Pseudolabrys taiwanensis: one gene and its partner. The protein of the gene in region 1 interacts with the protein of each later gene in a pairwise test. Links are inferred from orthologs where the notes say so. Each region holds a gene or a part of one and is shown on either strand. Other genes may lie near its edges.

Region 1 (7,359 bases):
GATGAGCACGAATCGGCAACAAGCCGATGCCCGCCGTGAAGGCGGGGCCTGACGCAGTATTGGAACGTCCGCGCAGCCATGCTTTCCCGACTCTCGATCCGCGACATCGTCCTGATCGACAAGCTCGACATCGATTTTGCCGGTGGCCTTGCCGTGCTCACCGGCGAGACCGGCGCCGGCAAGTCGATCCTGCTCGATTCTTTCGCGCTGGCGCTCGGCGGCCGCGGCGACCAAGCGCTGGTCCGCCAGGGCCAGGAACAGGGGCAGGTGATCGCCGTGTTCGAACTCGCCCGCGATCATCCGGCGCGCGCACTCCTCAAGGCGAACGACATCGCCGACGAAGACGGACTGATTTTGCGCCGCGTGCAGTTTGCCGACGGGCGCACGCGCGCCTTTGTCAACGACCAGCCGGCCAGCGTGCAGGTGCTCAAGCAACTCGGCCAAACCCTGGTCGAGATCCATGGCCAGCACGACGATCGCGCTTTGGTCGATGCCGGAACGCACCGCCGTCTGCTTGATGCCTTTGGTGCGCTCGAGCGCGACGCGGCCAAGGTCGAGGCGCTGTGGGAGGCGCGTCGCGCCGCGCAGGACGAAGCCGACGAGCACCGCGCCAAGGTCGAGCGCGCCAAGCAGGAAGGCGACTGGCTGCGCCATGCGGTTGACGAGCTGACCAAGCTCGCCCCGCAAGCGGGCGAGGAGACCGCGCTCGCCGAACGCCGCACGACGATGATGCAGTCGGAGAAGGTGGCGGAGGATCTGCGCGAGGCGCACGATCTGCTCGCCGGCTCCAACTCGGCGCTGCCGGCTTTGTGGGGCGCAATCCGCCGTCTCGAGCGCCGCGCGCAGCAGGCCCCGTCGCTGGTCGAGCCATCGGTGAAGGCGCTCGATGTCGCGCTCAACGCGCTCGAGGACACGCGCACGCAGCTCGAAGCCGCGTTGCGCGCGGCCGATTACGACCCGGCCGAGTTGGAGCGCATCGAGGAACGCCTGTTCGCGCTGCGCGCGGGCGGTCGCAAATACAATGTCGCGGTCGATAATCTCGCCGCTCTGGCCAAGCAGTATCAGGACGACATCGCGCTCATCGATGCCGGCGAAGATCGCCTGAAGGAACTCGAAGAGACCGCGATCAGGACCGAGGCCGAGTATCGCAAGGCCGCGGAAGCCTTGTCGAAAGCGCGCGCGAAGGCCGCGACATCGCTCGATAAGGCCGTATCGGCGGAACTCAAGCCGCTCAAGCTCGACCGCGCCGTGTTCACCACCAAGGTCGATACCGATCCAGCGAGCGCCGGGCCGAACGGCATCGATCGCGTCGAGTTCTGGGTGCAGACCAACCCCGGCACGCGGCCCGGTCCGTTGATGAAGGTCGCCTCGGGTGGCGAGCTCGCGCGCTTCCTCTTGGCCTTGAAGGTGGTGCTGGCCGACCGCGGCTCGGCACCGACTCTGGTGTTCGACGAGATCGATACCGGCGTCGGCGGCGCGGTGGCCGATGCCATCGGCGCGCGCATGGCGCGGCTGGCGCGCGGCGTGCAGGTGCTGGCGGTCACGCATGCGCCGCAGGTGGCGGCGCGCGCCGACCGCCATTACGTGATCAGCAAGGACGCGCTGGAGAAGGGCAAGCGCGTGGCGACGCGCGTGGTCGAGGTGGCCGAGGACAAGCGCCGCGAGGAGATTGCGCGCATGCTCGCCGGCGCCGAGATCACCAACGAAGCCCGCGCCGCCGCCGAGCGGTTGTTGAAGGCGGGGTAACCGTCATTCCGGGGCGGCCGCCGAAGCCCGAAGGGCGAGGCGGACGAACCCGGAATCCAGAAACGAGGATGGGCGCGCGTTGCTGGATTCCGGATCGCCGCTTGCGCGGCGTCCGGAATGACAGGATGAGGCTGTCATTCCGGGGACGGCCGGAGGCCGGAACCCGGAATCCAGCAGCGGGCACTATCGTATGATTTCCGGATAGAGGTCTTTCCAGTCTGGATTCTCTTTCTCGATGAGTTCGATTTTCCAAGCTCGACGCCATTTCTTGAGTTGCTTCTCGCGCTCGATGGCGTTTGTGGGATCGTCGTAGATCTCAAACCACACCAGCCGACGGACGTCGTAGGTTGAGGTAAAGCCGGGAAGCAATTTTTCTCTATGCTGATATGTTCTGCGGACGATGTCGCGGGTAACGCCTAAATAAAGCGTCCCTTCTCTGCGGCTTGCGAGGAGATACACGTAAAAAATGAGAGTCCGTGCTCGCCTCTGGATTCCGGGTTCGCTCGCTACGCTCGCGCCCCGGAATGACTAAGGGTAATATGCCGCGCCCTGGAATGACGAAGAATACTATGGCCAAAATCAAAACCGACAAAACACCCGTCGAGCTGCTCACCAAGAAGCAGGCGCAGGCCGAGCATGCGCGACTGCAAACCGAGATCGCGGGGCACGACAAGCGCTATTATCAGGAAGACAGGCCGGTCGTTTCCGACGCCGAATACGACGCCTTGCGCCAGCGCTACAACGCCATCGAGGCGCGCTTCCCCGATCTGCGCACGCTTGAATCGCTATCGCTGAAGGTGGGCGCAGCGCCGGCGCGTGGCTTCGCCAAGGTGCGTCACGCGGTGCCGATGCTGTCGCTCGACAATGCGTTTGCCGAGCAGGACGTGCTCGATTTCGCCGGCCGCATCCGGCGGTTCCTCAAGCTCGGCGACGACACAAAAATCGACTTCTCCGCCGAGCCGAAGATCGACGGACTGTCGATGTCGCTGCGCTATGAGGACGGCGAACTCGTCACGGCGGCGACGCGCGGCGACGGCACCGAAGGCGAGGACGTCACGGCCAATATCCGCACGCTCAAGGATGTGCCGCATAAGCTCAAGGGCAGGGACATACCGAAGATCACGGAAGTGCGCGGCGAGGTCTACATGACCAAGGCCGACTTCCTGAAGCTCAACGAGCGGCAGAAGGCGGCCGGCGAACAGATATTCGCCAATCCGCGGAACTCCGCCGCCGGCTCGTTGCGGCAGAAGGACCCGAACGTCACCGCGTCGCGTCCGCTCGGTTTCTTCGCTTACGCTTGGGGCGAGATGAGCGACATGCCCGCCGATACGCAGCACGGCATGATCAAATGGTTCGAGAGTTGCGGCTTCACTACCAATCCGCTGACCAAGCTCTGCCATTCAGTCGAGGAACTTGTCGCCTTCCACCGCAAGATCGAGGAGCAGCGTTCGCACCTCGACTACGACATCGACGGCGTCGTCTACAAAGTCGACCGCATCGATTGGCAGGGGCGGCTCGGCTTCATCTCGCGCACGCCGCGCTGGGCGATCGCACACAAGTTTCCGGCCGAGCGCGCGCTCACCGTGCTCAAGGATATCGAGATCCAGGTCGGCCGCACCGGCGCGCTGACGCCGGTCGGCAAGCTCGAGCCGGTCGGCGTCGGCGGCGTCATCGTACAGAACGTGACGCTGCACAACGAAGACTACATCAAAGGCATCGGCGGCAAGGGCGAGGTGCTGCGCGAGGGCCGCGACATCCGCATCGGCGATACCGTGGTCGTGCAGCGTGCCGGCGACGTGATCCCGCAGGTGGTCGATGTCGTCCTCGACAAGCGACCGAAGGATGCCAAGGAGTATCACTTTCGCAAGAAGTGCCCGTGTCCGCTGCATACCGACGTGGTGCGCGAGGAAACGGCGACCGGCGAGGAGGGCGCGCGCGCCCGTTGCACCGGCGAGTTCGCCTGTCCGTTCCAGAAGATACAGCATCTGATGCTGTTCGTGTCGCGCCGCGCCTTCGACATCGACGGCCTGGGCGAGAAGCAGATCGAATACTTCTTCGACCAGGGCTGGGTGAAGGAGCCGGCTGACATCTTCACGCTGCAGGCGCGCAACACCAAGCTGAAGCTGGAAGAGATCGAAGGCTACGGCGAGACCTCGGTCAAGAATCTGTTCGACTCGATCAATGCGCGCCGCGAGATCGGGCTTGATCGCTTCATCTACGCGCTCGGCATCCGTCACGTCGGCGAGACGACGGCGCTCGCCCTCGCGCGCGGCTATGGCTCATGGGATGCCTTCCACGACGCCTGCCTGAAGATCGCCAAGGACGACGAAGAAGCGATTGCCGAGATGGATGCGCTCGACCAGATCGGCGACACGGTGATCCAGGCGGTGAAGGCCTATTTCGGCGAGAGCCACAACCGAGGCATCGTCGAACGGCTGACCAAGCAGGTGACGATCCTCGACGCCGAGCGGCCGAAGAAGGACACGGCCGTCGCCGGCAAGACGGTGGTGTTCACCGGCTCGCTCGAGAAGATGACGCGCGAGGAGGCCAAGGCTATGGCCGAGCGTCTGGGCGCCAAGGCGGCGGGCTCGGTCTCGAAGAAGACCGATTATGTCGTCGCCGGCCCCGGCGCGGGCTCCAAGCTCGCGGAAGCCAAGAAGCACGGCGTGCAGGTGCTCACCGAAGACGAGTGGTTGAAGTTGATCTCCTAGTCATTCCGGGGCGGCCCGAAGGGCCGAACCCGGAATCCAGAAACGAGCACCGAGCCTCTGTCTGGATTCCGGGTTCGCTCGCAAGCGCTCGCGCCCCGGAATGACGAGTATCTATTCGCGTCGCATCGGCGTCCGCACCAGCGCGACATAGGCCACGCAGCCAAGCGAGATCGCTGCGACCGCCATCCAGGCCATCGGCAAGCCGGTTGCCGCGCCGACGAGCAAGAACGATACGATCTGCGTCGAGGCGGCGCCGACGGACATTTGCACAAAGCCGGCCATGCCGGAGGCGCTGCCCGCCGCCTGCGGCCGGATGCTGATTGCGCCCGAGATCGAGTTCGCCATCAGCAGGCCGTTGCCGTAGCTCACGACGAGCTGCGGCAGGAAGATCAAAGCCGGCGTCGCGTTCTTGAAGGTGGCGATCAGCGCCACCGTCACCACGCAGCCGATGAGTTCGACCACAAGGCCGGCGACGATGAGCGCGTCGACGCCGAAGCGCTGCGACAGCCGCGAAACCGTGAAATTGCCGCTCATATAGCCGAACGACATCACCGCGAACCACAGGCCGTACTCGGCTGACGAGCGCCCCATCAGCGTGATCACGACGTGGGGGGCGCCGCCGAGAAAGACGAAGAACGGCGCCGAGCCGAAGGCGCCGATGAGAACGTAACCGTAGAAGCGCGGATGGCGCAGCAGCCTGCGCCATTCGTCGATCAGGAGGCCCGGCGACTGCGGCGCGGCCGCCGGCCGCGTTTCCGGCAAGGTGAAGTAGGCCCAGATCACCGCGGTCGAAGCGAGCAGCGCAATGGCGACGAAGATCGCTTCCCAGCCGAACGCGGTGTCGAGCAGGCCGCCGATCAGCGGCGCCACCATGGGCGCAATCACCATCGCCGTCGTCACGAGCCCGATCATCCCCGCGGCGCGGTCGCGATCGTAGAGGTCGCGAATTATGGCGCGGCTGATCACCACGCCGCCGGAGGCGCCGATCGCCTGCAGGATGCGCGCGACGATGAGCATGTGGATCGAACTGGCGGCGATCGCGGCGAACGACACCAGCATATTGAGCGCGAGCGCGGCGAGGATCACCGGCCGGCGGCCGAAACGATCAGACAACGGGCCGAGCACGAGCTGCGCGGTGGCGAAGCTGAACAGGTAGAGCGACAGCGTGAGCTGCACGGTGGCGGTGTCGGTCGCGAGCGCTTTGACCAATGTCGGCAGCGCCGGCACAACGATGTTGAGCGTTGCCGGGCCGACGCCGGTCATCAGCATCAGCAGCGCCAGCAGCCGCCAATTGGTGGCGCCCGAAGATGACGTTGATGGTTTTGTATTGCGCATTCCTATTCTCAGTCATGCCCGGCCTTGTGCCGGGCATCCACGTCTTTCTTTTGTCAGAAGACGTGGATGGCCGGGACAAGCCCGGCCATGACGTCGGAGGGGCGGAAGACTAGCATTTGGCTTACAGCGGCCGCGTGGCGGCTGCGAGCCAGGCTTGCGTATGGCTGTCGACCAGCGGACCGACCACTTCATGCACACGCGCGTGGTAGCTGTCGAGCCAGTGGCGCTCCTTGCCCGTCAGCATGCGGGTGTTGATCAGCCGCCGATCGATCGGTGCGAGCGTCAACGTCTCGAACGCGTTGAGTGGTTTCTCGGCACCGGCCGGCTCGGGCGCGGCGATCACCAGCACTAGGTTCTCGATGCGGATGCCGTACTCGGCTGTCTTGTAGTAGCCGGGCTCGTTGGACAGGATCATGCCGCGCCGAAGCGTCACGTGTCCGAGCTTCGAGATACGCGCGGGGCCTTCGTGCACGGATAGATAGCTGCCGACGCCGTGGCCGGTGCCGTGATCGAAATCGAGCCCCGCCTGCCACAGCGCGTGGCGTGCGAAGGGATCGAGCTGCGCGCCGCTGGTGTTTTCGGGAAACACAGCCGTGGCGATGCCGATATGGCCTTTGAGCACGCGCGTGAAACGATCGCGCATCTCGGCGGTCGGCTCGCCGATGACGACGGTGCGGGTGATGTCGGTCGTGCCGTCCTCGTATTGCGCGCCGGAATCGATGAGGAACAGCTCGTTGACGCCGAGCTTGCGATTGGTTTCGCGCGTGACACGGTAGTGCACGATCGCGCCGTTCGGACCGGCGCCGGCAATGGTCGGGAAGGATATGTCCTTCAAGAGCCCGGTCTCGCGGCGGAAGCTCTCCAGCGCCGCCACCGCGTCGATCTCGGTGAGCGTTCCCCGCGGCGCCTCGCGATCGAGCCAGGCCAGGAAGCGCGTCACCGCCGCGCCGTCGCGGATATGGGCGGCGCGCATGCCGGCGATCTCGGCATGGTTCTTCACCGCCTTCATCAACGTGATGGGGTCGGCGCCGGCGGCGGGCTTGCCGCCGCGCATTTGGACTTCGCGCGACAATGCGTCGGCCGCGCTCGCCCCGTCGAGCCGAACCGTCTTGTCCTTGAAGGCGGCGAGATCGCCGGCAAGCGCAGCCGGTTCGCGCACGTCGGCCACGTCTTCGAGGGCGTGGCGCGTTTCGTTGTCGAGCTTGGCGCCGTCGACGTAAAGCGCCGGGCGGCCGTCGCGCGGCACGATGGCGAAAGCGAGGGCGAGCGGCGTATGCGCGATGTCGGAGCCGCGGATGTTGAACGTCCAGGCGACGTTCTGCGGATCGGAGACGACGAGCGCATCGGCACGCAGCTTCGTGAGTTCGCCGCGCACGCGTTGCAGCTTTTCCGCGGCGCTTTCGCCGGCGAGCTTGATGTCGCGCAACGTCACGGGGCCGGATGGCGGAGCGGGGCGGTCGTGCCACAGCGCGTCGATCGGGTTGTCCTCGACCGCCACCAATTCGGCGCCGGCGGTGGCCGCGGCTTGGCGGAATCGTTCGACCTGATCGCTCGTGTGCAGCCAGGC
Region 2 (7,616 bases), 1.3 Mb from region 1 along the record:
CGGCGTGTTCATCCTCGGCAACATCCTGTGCGCCCTGGCGCCGAACTATTGGCTGCTGATGGGCGCGCGCATCGTCACGGCGCTGTGTCACGGCGCCTTCTTTGGCCTCGGTTCGGTCGTCGCGGCCTCCCTGGTTCCGCCTCAGAAGAAAGCGCAAGCGATCGCCATGATGTTCGCCGGCTTGACGGTGGCGAACATCCTCGGCGTGCCATTCGGAACGGGTCTCGGTCATGCGCTCGGTTGGCGCACGACCTTCTGGGCGGTCGCCGTCATCGGCGCCGCCGCCGCGCTCGCGCTGGCGGCATGGCTGCCGCGCGCCATTCCGGTGCCGCGGATGCAGCTCGCGCAGGAGGCGCGCTCGCTCGGGAGCACGCAGGTCATCCTCGCGATGGCGATCAGCGTGCTCGCCTCGGCCAGCCTGTTCAGCGTGTTCACCTATATCGCGCCGATTCTGCTCAACGTGACGGGGCTGTCGCCGCACGCCGTGACGTTGATGCTGCTGTTGTTCGGCGCCGGCCTCACGCTCGGCAATTTCATCGGCGGCCGGCTCGGCGACTGGCGGTTGATGCCGACGGTGATCGGCGTCTTCGTGCTGCTCGCACCGACGGTCGCGCTGTTCGCCTTTACCAGCGCCTGGGCCTGGGCGGCAGCGGCGACCATTTTCGTGTGGGGCATCCTTGCGTTTGCGCTGGTGCCGCCGTTGCAGATGCGCGTGGTGATCGAGGCCGCGCGCGCGCCCAATCTCGCTTCGACTCTCAATCAAGGCGCCTTCAATCTGGGGAATGCGACCGGCGCGTGGATCGGCGAGGTGGTGCTGACGGCGGGTCTGCCTTATGCCCAGCTGCCCTGGATCGGCACGGCGCTCGCCGCTGCGGCGCTGGTGCTGGCGATCGTGTCGCACCGGCTCGATGCGCGCACGGGCGTCGCGGCGTTGGCGGAATCGTAGGCGATCGGCTCGCGGTCGCCGGGCCGTCAGATGAACGGCCGCGGCCTGTTTTCGGCCATGTCCTCGCCGGCGATCTCGACCAGGAGCTTGCGGTTGATGATTTCAAACATGCGATTGTGCCAGCGCACCGACTGCGAGGCGAGCAGACGCTTGAGCGTCTTGTTGGTGTGCACCAACGACATGCCGAGCGTGTCGGCGAGATGCTGCTGCGTGAAGGGAAACTGGATCGCGTTGTTCTTGGCGAGGCCGGCTTCCTCGGCACGCACATAAAGATGCAGCAGCAGATAGGCCGTGCGCTCGAGCGCCGTGCGGCGGCCGAGGCTGACGAGATGCGAGTCGATGAGCTGCTCCTCGCGCGCGGCGAGCCAGGTGATGTCGAAGGCGAGCGAGGGGAAGCGGGAATAAAGGTCCCACAATTTGCTGCGCGGGAAGACACACAAAGTCAGCGGCGTCAGCGCCTCGACTGAGTGCTCCATCTCACGCATGACCGTGCCCTGCAGGCCGACCATGTCGGCCGGCAACGCGTAATTGAGGATCTGCCGCCGGCCGTCATCGAGCATCTTGTAGCGGAACGCCCAGCCCGACAGCACGGTGTACAGATACTCGCTCTGTGTGCCTTCGCGCAGGAAGCTCTCGCCCGGCTCGATGCGCAACTCGTCGCTCTTGAACGTTTTGACGAACGCCAGTTCGTCCGGCGTGAACGGCCGCAGGTTCGGTCTGCGACGCAGCGGGCAAAATTCACACGGCGTCGCCTGCCCGTTTGTCCGCCCCGGCCCCAATGCCATCGTATGTCGATGCCTCTGCTGTTGAGTGGCAGCCGCATATCATACGGCAATGTGCCGGTGTTGCGCCATTTCACGCCCGGTATGTCATTTTTAAATGCCGCCCTCCGAAATTCGTAGGAGAAGGACCCCGCCCCGCTTGGACGGGGTCGCACGAGAATCCCGATGTCACAATCTGACGTGGTGCTGAACGGCAAGCGCTGTCTTGTGCTTGACGACGAGTTTCTGATTGCGCTCGATATTCAACAAATCCTCGAAGCGGCGGGTGCCGGCGACGTGGTCTGCGCGGGCAACGTCACCGATGCGCTTGCGGCCCTGGAGCGCACCCCATTCGACATCGCCGTGCTCGATCTCAAGCTGAGCGGCACGCCGCCGACCAGCTTGGTCGTCGCCGACGCGCTGGCCAAACGCGGCACGCCGATCGTCTTTCTCACCGGCGTGCGCGGCGACGACGTGCACACGGCACGATTTCCGCACGCGCCGGTGGTGAGCAAGCCGTACGAAACGGCGTTGCTGATACAAGCCGTCGCACGTGCTCTTCTAAGCAAGTGATCGCGCCGGTCAGGCCGCCGCCTGCCATTGGGCCATCGCATCCTTGGCCGATTTCTTCAGATGCACTTTCTCGTCGATCTCATCGACCCAGTCGACCGGGATCAGATGATGCTTGCCGCCCGACTTTGGATCGTCCTTCGTCAGCTTGATGCGAGCGCCGTCGAGGTGGTCGACCGTACCGACATGCGCGCCGTCGGATCCGCAGACTTCCATATGTTCCTTGATCTGTTGCGTATTGACCATTGAATGGCTCCCTGGGTTGCTGCGGAGTCAACCCAGGTGGGGCGGGACCGTTCCTCGTCTGATGGCGCAGCGCCTGCCGAGGCCCGCGGCGGCCTCCCGGCCGGCGCCCCCGGGGGGAGGGCATGTCCCCGTTGACCCAGCGCTGCTTCCATGCGACCACCCCGGCGCCGCAAAAAGAGCCGGAAATGACTGCCGATTCGAGCAAAAACGAGCGCGCCGACCGCTATAACGCCCGCGAGGCGGAGACCCGTTGGCAGAAGGCCTGGGACGCCCAGGGCATCTTCGCCACCAAGAACGACGATCCGCGCCCGAAATATTATGTCCTGGAGATGTTCCCCTACCCGTCGGGGCGCATCCACATGGGCCACGTCCGCAACTACACGATGGGCGACGTGGTCGCGCGCTTCAAGCGCGCCATGGGCAACGCCGTGCTGCACCCGATGGGCTGGGACGCCTTCGGCATGCCGGCGGAGAACGCCGCCATCGACCGCAAGGTGCATCCGAAGGAATGGACCTACGCCAACATCGCGGCGATGAAGAAACAGCTCCAGTCGATGGGGCTGTCGCTTGACTGGGCGCGCGAGGTCGCGACCTGCGATCCGACTTATTACAAGCACCAGCAGCGCATGTTCCTCGACTTCCTCAAGGCGGGGCTGGTCGCGCGCGAATATCGCAAGGTGAACTGGGACCCGGTCGACCACACCGTGCTCGCCAACGAGCAGGTGATCGATGGCCGCGGTTGGCGCTCGGGCGCCCTGGTCGAGCAGCGCGATCTCTATCAGTGGGTCTTCAAGATCAGCGACTACGCGCAGGACCTGCTCGAGGCGCTCGACACGCTCGACCGCTGGCCGGACAAGGTTCGGCTGATGCAGAAGAACTGGATCGGTCGGTCGGAAGGCCTGCTCGTCCGCTTCATGCTCGATACGGCGACGACGCCGTCAGGCGAGACCGAACTCGAGATCTTCACCACGCGGCCGGACACCTTGTTCGGCGCCAAGTTCATGGCCATTGCGCCGGATCATCCGCTGGCGCAGGCAGCGGCAGCGAAGAATCCAAAGCTTGCCGAATTCATCGCCGAGGCCAAGCAGATCGGCACCGCGCAGGAAGCGATCGATACTGCCGAGAAGATGGGCTTCGACACCGGCATTCGCGCCGTGCATCCGTTCGATCCGAATTGGAAACTGCCGGTCTATGTCGCCAACTTCATCCTGATGGACTACGGCACAGGCGCCATCTTCGGCTGCCCGGCGCACGACCAGCGCGACCTCGATTTCGTCAACAAGTACGGTCTCGGTAATACGCCGGTGGTGCTGCCGCCAGGCCAGGACCCGAAGACTTTCGCCGTCACCGATGTCGCGTATGACGGCGACGGCACGATGTTCAATTCGAAGAACGATGTCGTCGACCTCAACGGCATGACGCCGCAGAAGGCTTTCGACACGGTGGCCAATACGCTAGCCGCGACGACGCGCGGCAATCGACCGGTGGCGCAGCGCCAGGTGAACTATCGCCTGCGCGACTGGGGCATTTCGCGTCAGCGATACTGGGGCTGCCCGATCCCGATCATTCACTGCGAGCAGTGCGGCGTCGTGCCGGTGCCGGTCGCCGACCTGCCGGTGAAGCTCCCGGACGATGTGACGTTCGACAAGCCGGGCAATCCGCTCGACCGGCATCCGACCTGGAAGCACGTGAAGTGTCCGTCCTGCGGGGGCGAGGCGCGGCGCGAGACCGATACCATGGACACCTTTGTCGACTCGTCCTGGTACTTCACGCGCTTCACCGATCCGTGGAACGAAGCCGAGCCGACGACGCCGGCTGTCGCCAATCGCTGGCTGCCGGTCGATCAATATATCGGCGGCATCGAGCACGCGATTTTGCATCTTCTCTATTCGCGCTTCTTCACCCGCGCGATGCACAAGACCGGCCACGTGAATATCGACGAGCCCTTTGCCGGCTTGTTCACGCAAGGCATGGTCGTGCACGAGACCTATCGCGACAAGGCCGGCAACTGGGTCGAGCCGGCCAATGTCACCATCGAGGGCATGGGTGACGCGCGCACGGCCAAGCTGACGGCGACCGGCGAACCGATCGAGATCGGCTCGATCGAAAAGATGTCGAAGTCGAAAAAGAACACGGTCGACCCCGACGACATCATCGGCGCTTACGGTGCCGACACCGCGCGCTGGTTCATGCTGTCGGATTCCCCGCCCGAGCGCGACGTGATCTGGACCGAGGAAGGCGCGCAAGGCGCCTGGCGCTTCGTGCAGCGGCTCTGGCGCCTCGTCGGCGAGATCGCCAATGTGCCGGTGGTCGCCGCGCGGCCCGCGCAGTTCTCGGAGCAGGCGCTGGCGTTGCGCAAGGCGGCGCACCGCGCGCTCAACAATGTCACCGACGACATCGCCCGCCTGCGCTTCAACCGCTGCGTCGCCCACATCTACGAATTCGCCAACGCGCTGTCGGAGGGGATCGGCTCGGTCGAGACCGCCCCTGCCGATGACCTTGCCTGGGCGCTGCGCGAGGCCGGCGACATCCTGGTGCGGCTCTTCCACCCGATGATGCCCCACCTCGCCGAGGAGTGCTGGGCCACGCTCGGCCACAAGACCCTGGTCGCGACCGAGGCCTGGCCGCAGGTCGAGGGCGACCTCCTGGTCGAGAACACCATCACCCTGCCCGTGCAGATCAACGGCAAGAAGCGCGCCGATGTGACCGTGCCGCGGGAGGCCGGGAAGGACGAGATTGAGGCTGCCGTTCTGGCGCTCGATGCGGTACAAAAGGCCCTGGACGGCAAAAGCCCGAAAAAGGTCATCGTTGTCCCGCAGAGGATCGTGAATGTGGTCGCTTAACCATCTGCTGTCATTCCGGGGCGTCTGCCGCAGCGAAGCGAAGGCGGACGAACCCGGAATCCAGACGCAGCCGTCTGACCCTCGTTCTGGATTCCGGCTCTCGCGGCGTTGCCGCTCGGCCGGAATGACAATGAGATTGATTGTCGTCATTGGCCTCGCGGGCCTGACCGCCGGCTGCTTCCAGCCGATGTATGCGGAGCAGACCGCCGTCGGCAGCGCCGTCGCGCCGGGCATCAAGACCCAGATGGATTCGGTCGAAGTGCCGGACATCAAGGCGCCGTCCGGCTCGCGCCTGGCGCGCATCTCGAACGAGGTGCGCAACAATCTGATCTTCGATCTCACCGGTGGTAGCGGTGGGTCGGCGCCGCTGTATCGCCTGAACGTGAATTTGTCGTCGAGCCTGCAGCAGGTCATCGTCGACATCACCAGCGGCCGTCCGGACATTCAGAACTACGGTCTCGACGCTTATTACACGCTGACTGAAATCGCGACGGGCAAGACGGTGGTCACGAGCCAGACCTTTGCGCGCGTGTCCTACAACATCCCGGGTCAGATGCAGCGCTTCGCCGGCGACCGCGGCATGCGCGACGCCGAAAACCGCGCCGCCAAGGTGATCTCGGAGAATATCCGCAATCGCCTCGCCTCGTATTTCACGGCGGGGACATAAGACCGTGCAATACGCACGGCGCACACAACCTCTCCCGTCACCCTGAGGTGCTTGGCGCGGAACGCGCCAAGCCTCGAAGGGTCTGAGCATCTCGGTTGCTCTCGTTTCCGGGAGTCAGAGCCCCTTCGAGCCTCGCGTGCTCACGCACGCTCGCTCCTCAGGGTGACGGAAAGCGGAGTGGTGCCACTGTCGACCCACATGGCAAACAACAACGGTCTTCCGCCGCGCCCCCTCCTCACCGCCGCCACGCGTGACGGCCTCGTGCTGCCGGTACTCGACCTCACCGATCCGCGCTTCACGGTGCCGGACGATGCGGCAAGCCTTGAACGCTTGTTCGGCACGGTGATCGAGGAGGAACGTCGCCGGCGCCACGTTCCGAAATTCATCCTGCGTTGGATGCTGCGCCGCGCGGCGAAGCGCTCGCGGTTGTTGCGGGCGCTGTTCGGTGAGAACACGTCGTTCCTCGACGCTATCAGCACTTATGTGATGAAGCTCGGGCCGGACAATTTGCCGCCGTCCTACGACAGTCCCGCGGACAGGCGCATCGCAGCCTCCCCCAACCTTACGCTGTTGCGGTTGCGGACCCAGCAGGTCGCCGGACTTCTGGCCGATGCGCTGGTCCCCGCACTCGAGCGCGCGCCGTCCGCGCCGCTGCGCCTCGTCAACATCGCCGGTGGCACTACGATCGACAGTTTGAATGCCCTGATGATGCTACGCCGGCGCAACGACGCCCTGTTGCGCCGGCCGATCGTCATTCACGTGCTCGATCAGCAAGATGCCGGCCCTTTCTTCGGCCGCAACGCGCTCGCGGCGCTGAGGCAACCCGGCGCGCCTTTGGCCGAACTGGATATCACCTTCGACCACCGTCTCTACGATTGGACCGATACCGCCACGCTCGAAGCGCTGTTGCGCGAGGTCACGGCAGCCAATGCCGTCGCCGCGGCGTCGAGCGAGGGTGGCCTGTTCGAGTACGGAACGGACGAGGCCATCATCGCGAACCTGCGCGCCCTGCATGCCGGCGGCGTAATGGCTGTCGCCGGTTCGGTGACGGCCAGCCATGCCGCGCGCCGGCGCATGTTGAAGCTCAGCCGCTTCAAGCTGTTCCCGCGCGGCCTCGAAGGATTTGCGCCCTTGGCGGCGCAGGCCGGCTACCGGATCGCCCGCGCCGAAACCAACCACTCCAGCGAGCAGGTGCTGCTCGCGCCGGCATGAGACGTCAGGCGCGGCCGCGTTGCGCTCGCCTGCCGCGGCGATTAGCTTGCGGCCGATGACCGCCGTCAAAGCCGCCGATATCGACCGTTTCATTGCCAAGCCAGATCCGGCGCTGCCGATCGTGCTGGTCTACGGGCCCGACGCCGGCCTGGTGCGCGAGCGCGTTGACGCGCTGGTCAAGGTGTCGGTCGACGACCCCAACGATCCGTTTGCCTTCGTGCGCATCGAGGGCGAGGACCTGTCCGGCAATCCGTCGCGGCTGGTCGAAGAGGCGCACACGGTGCCGCTGTTCGGCGGCCGCCGCGCCGTGCTGGTGAAGGCCGGCTCGCGCAACATCGCCGCGGCGGTCGAGATGGTGGTCAACGCACCGT

What was found. The genes of interacting proteins can lie anywhere in the genome.
Region 2: the proteins of ligA (region 1) and leuS interact in binary tests that used the Escherichia coli proteins (3 or more experiments, as listed by UniProt). The link is inferred for Pseudolabrys taiwanensis from one-to-one orthologs.

Annotation. Positions count from the first base shown.
Region 1 is NZ_CP031417.1:5,339,003-5,346,361, forward strand. What follows is about bases 1,964-4,886. They hold ligA (NAD-dependent DNA ligase LigA), read left to right. Parts: upstream 1,964-2,315; coding sequence 2,316-4,457; downstream 4,458-4,886. Other genes in these bases: DW352_RS25390 (GIY-YIG nuclease family protein), read right to left, coding at 1,964-2,205; DW352_RS25400 (multidrug effflux MFS transporter), read right to left, coding at 4,569-4,886. In the rest of the region: DNA repair protein RecN, read left to right, coding at 79-1,746; more of DW352_RS25390, read right to left, coding at 1,930-1,963; more of DW352_RS25400, read right to left, coding at 4,887-5,792; DW352_RS25405 (aminopeptidase P family protein), read right to left, coding at 5,914-7,359. UniProt on the Escherichia coli protein: DNA ligase that catalyzes the formation of phosphodiester linkages between 5'-phosphoryl and 3'-hydroxyl groups in double-stranded DNA using NAD as a coenzyme and as the energy source for the reaction.
Region 2 is NZ_CP031417.1:4,016,964-4,024,579, forward strand. What follows is about bases 2,387-5,566. They hold leuS (leucine--tRNA ligase), read left to right. Parts: upstream 2,387-2,708; coding sequence 2,709-5,366; downstream 5,367-5,566. Other genes in these bases: DW352_RS19080 (DUF2171 domain-containing protein), read right to left, coding at 2,387-2,523; DW352_RS19090 (LPS assembly lipoprotein LptE), read left to right, coding at 5,497-5,566. Also shown: DW352_RS19065 (MFS transporter), read left to right, coding at 1-946; DW352_RS19070 (Crp/Fnr family transcriptional regulator), read right to left, coding at 973-1,731; DW352_RS19075 (response regulator), read left to right, coding at 1,894-2,280; more of DW352_RS19080, read right to left, coding at 2,290-2,386; more of DW352_RS19090, read left to right, coding at 5,567-6,033; DW352_RS19095 (hypothetical protein), read left to right, coding at 6,214-7,245; holA (DNA polymerase III subunit delta), read left to right, coding at 7,301-7,616.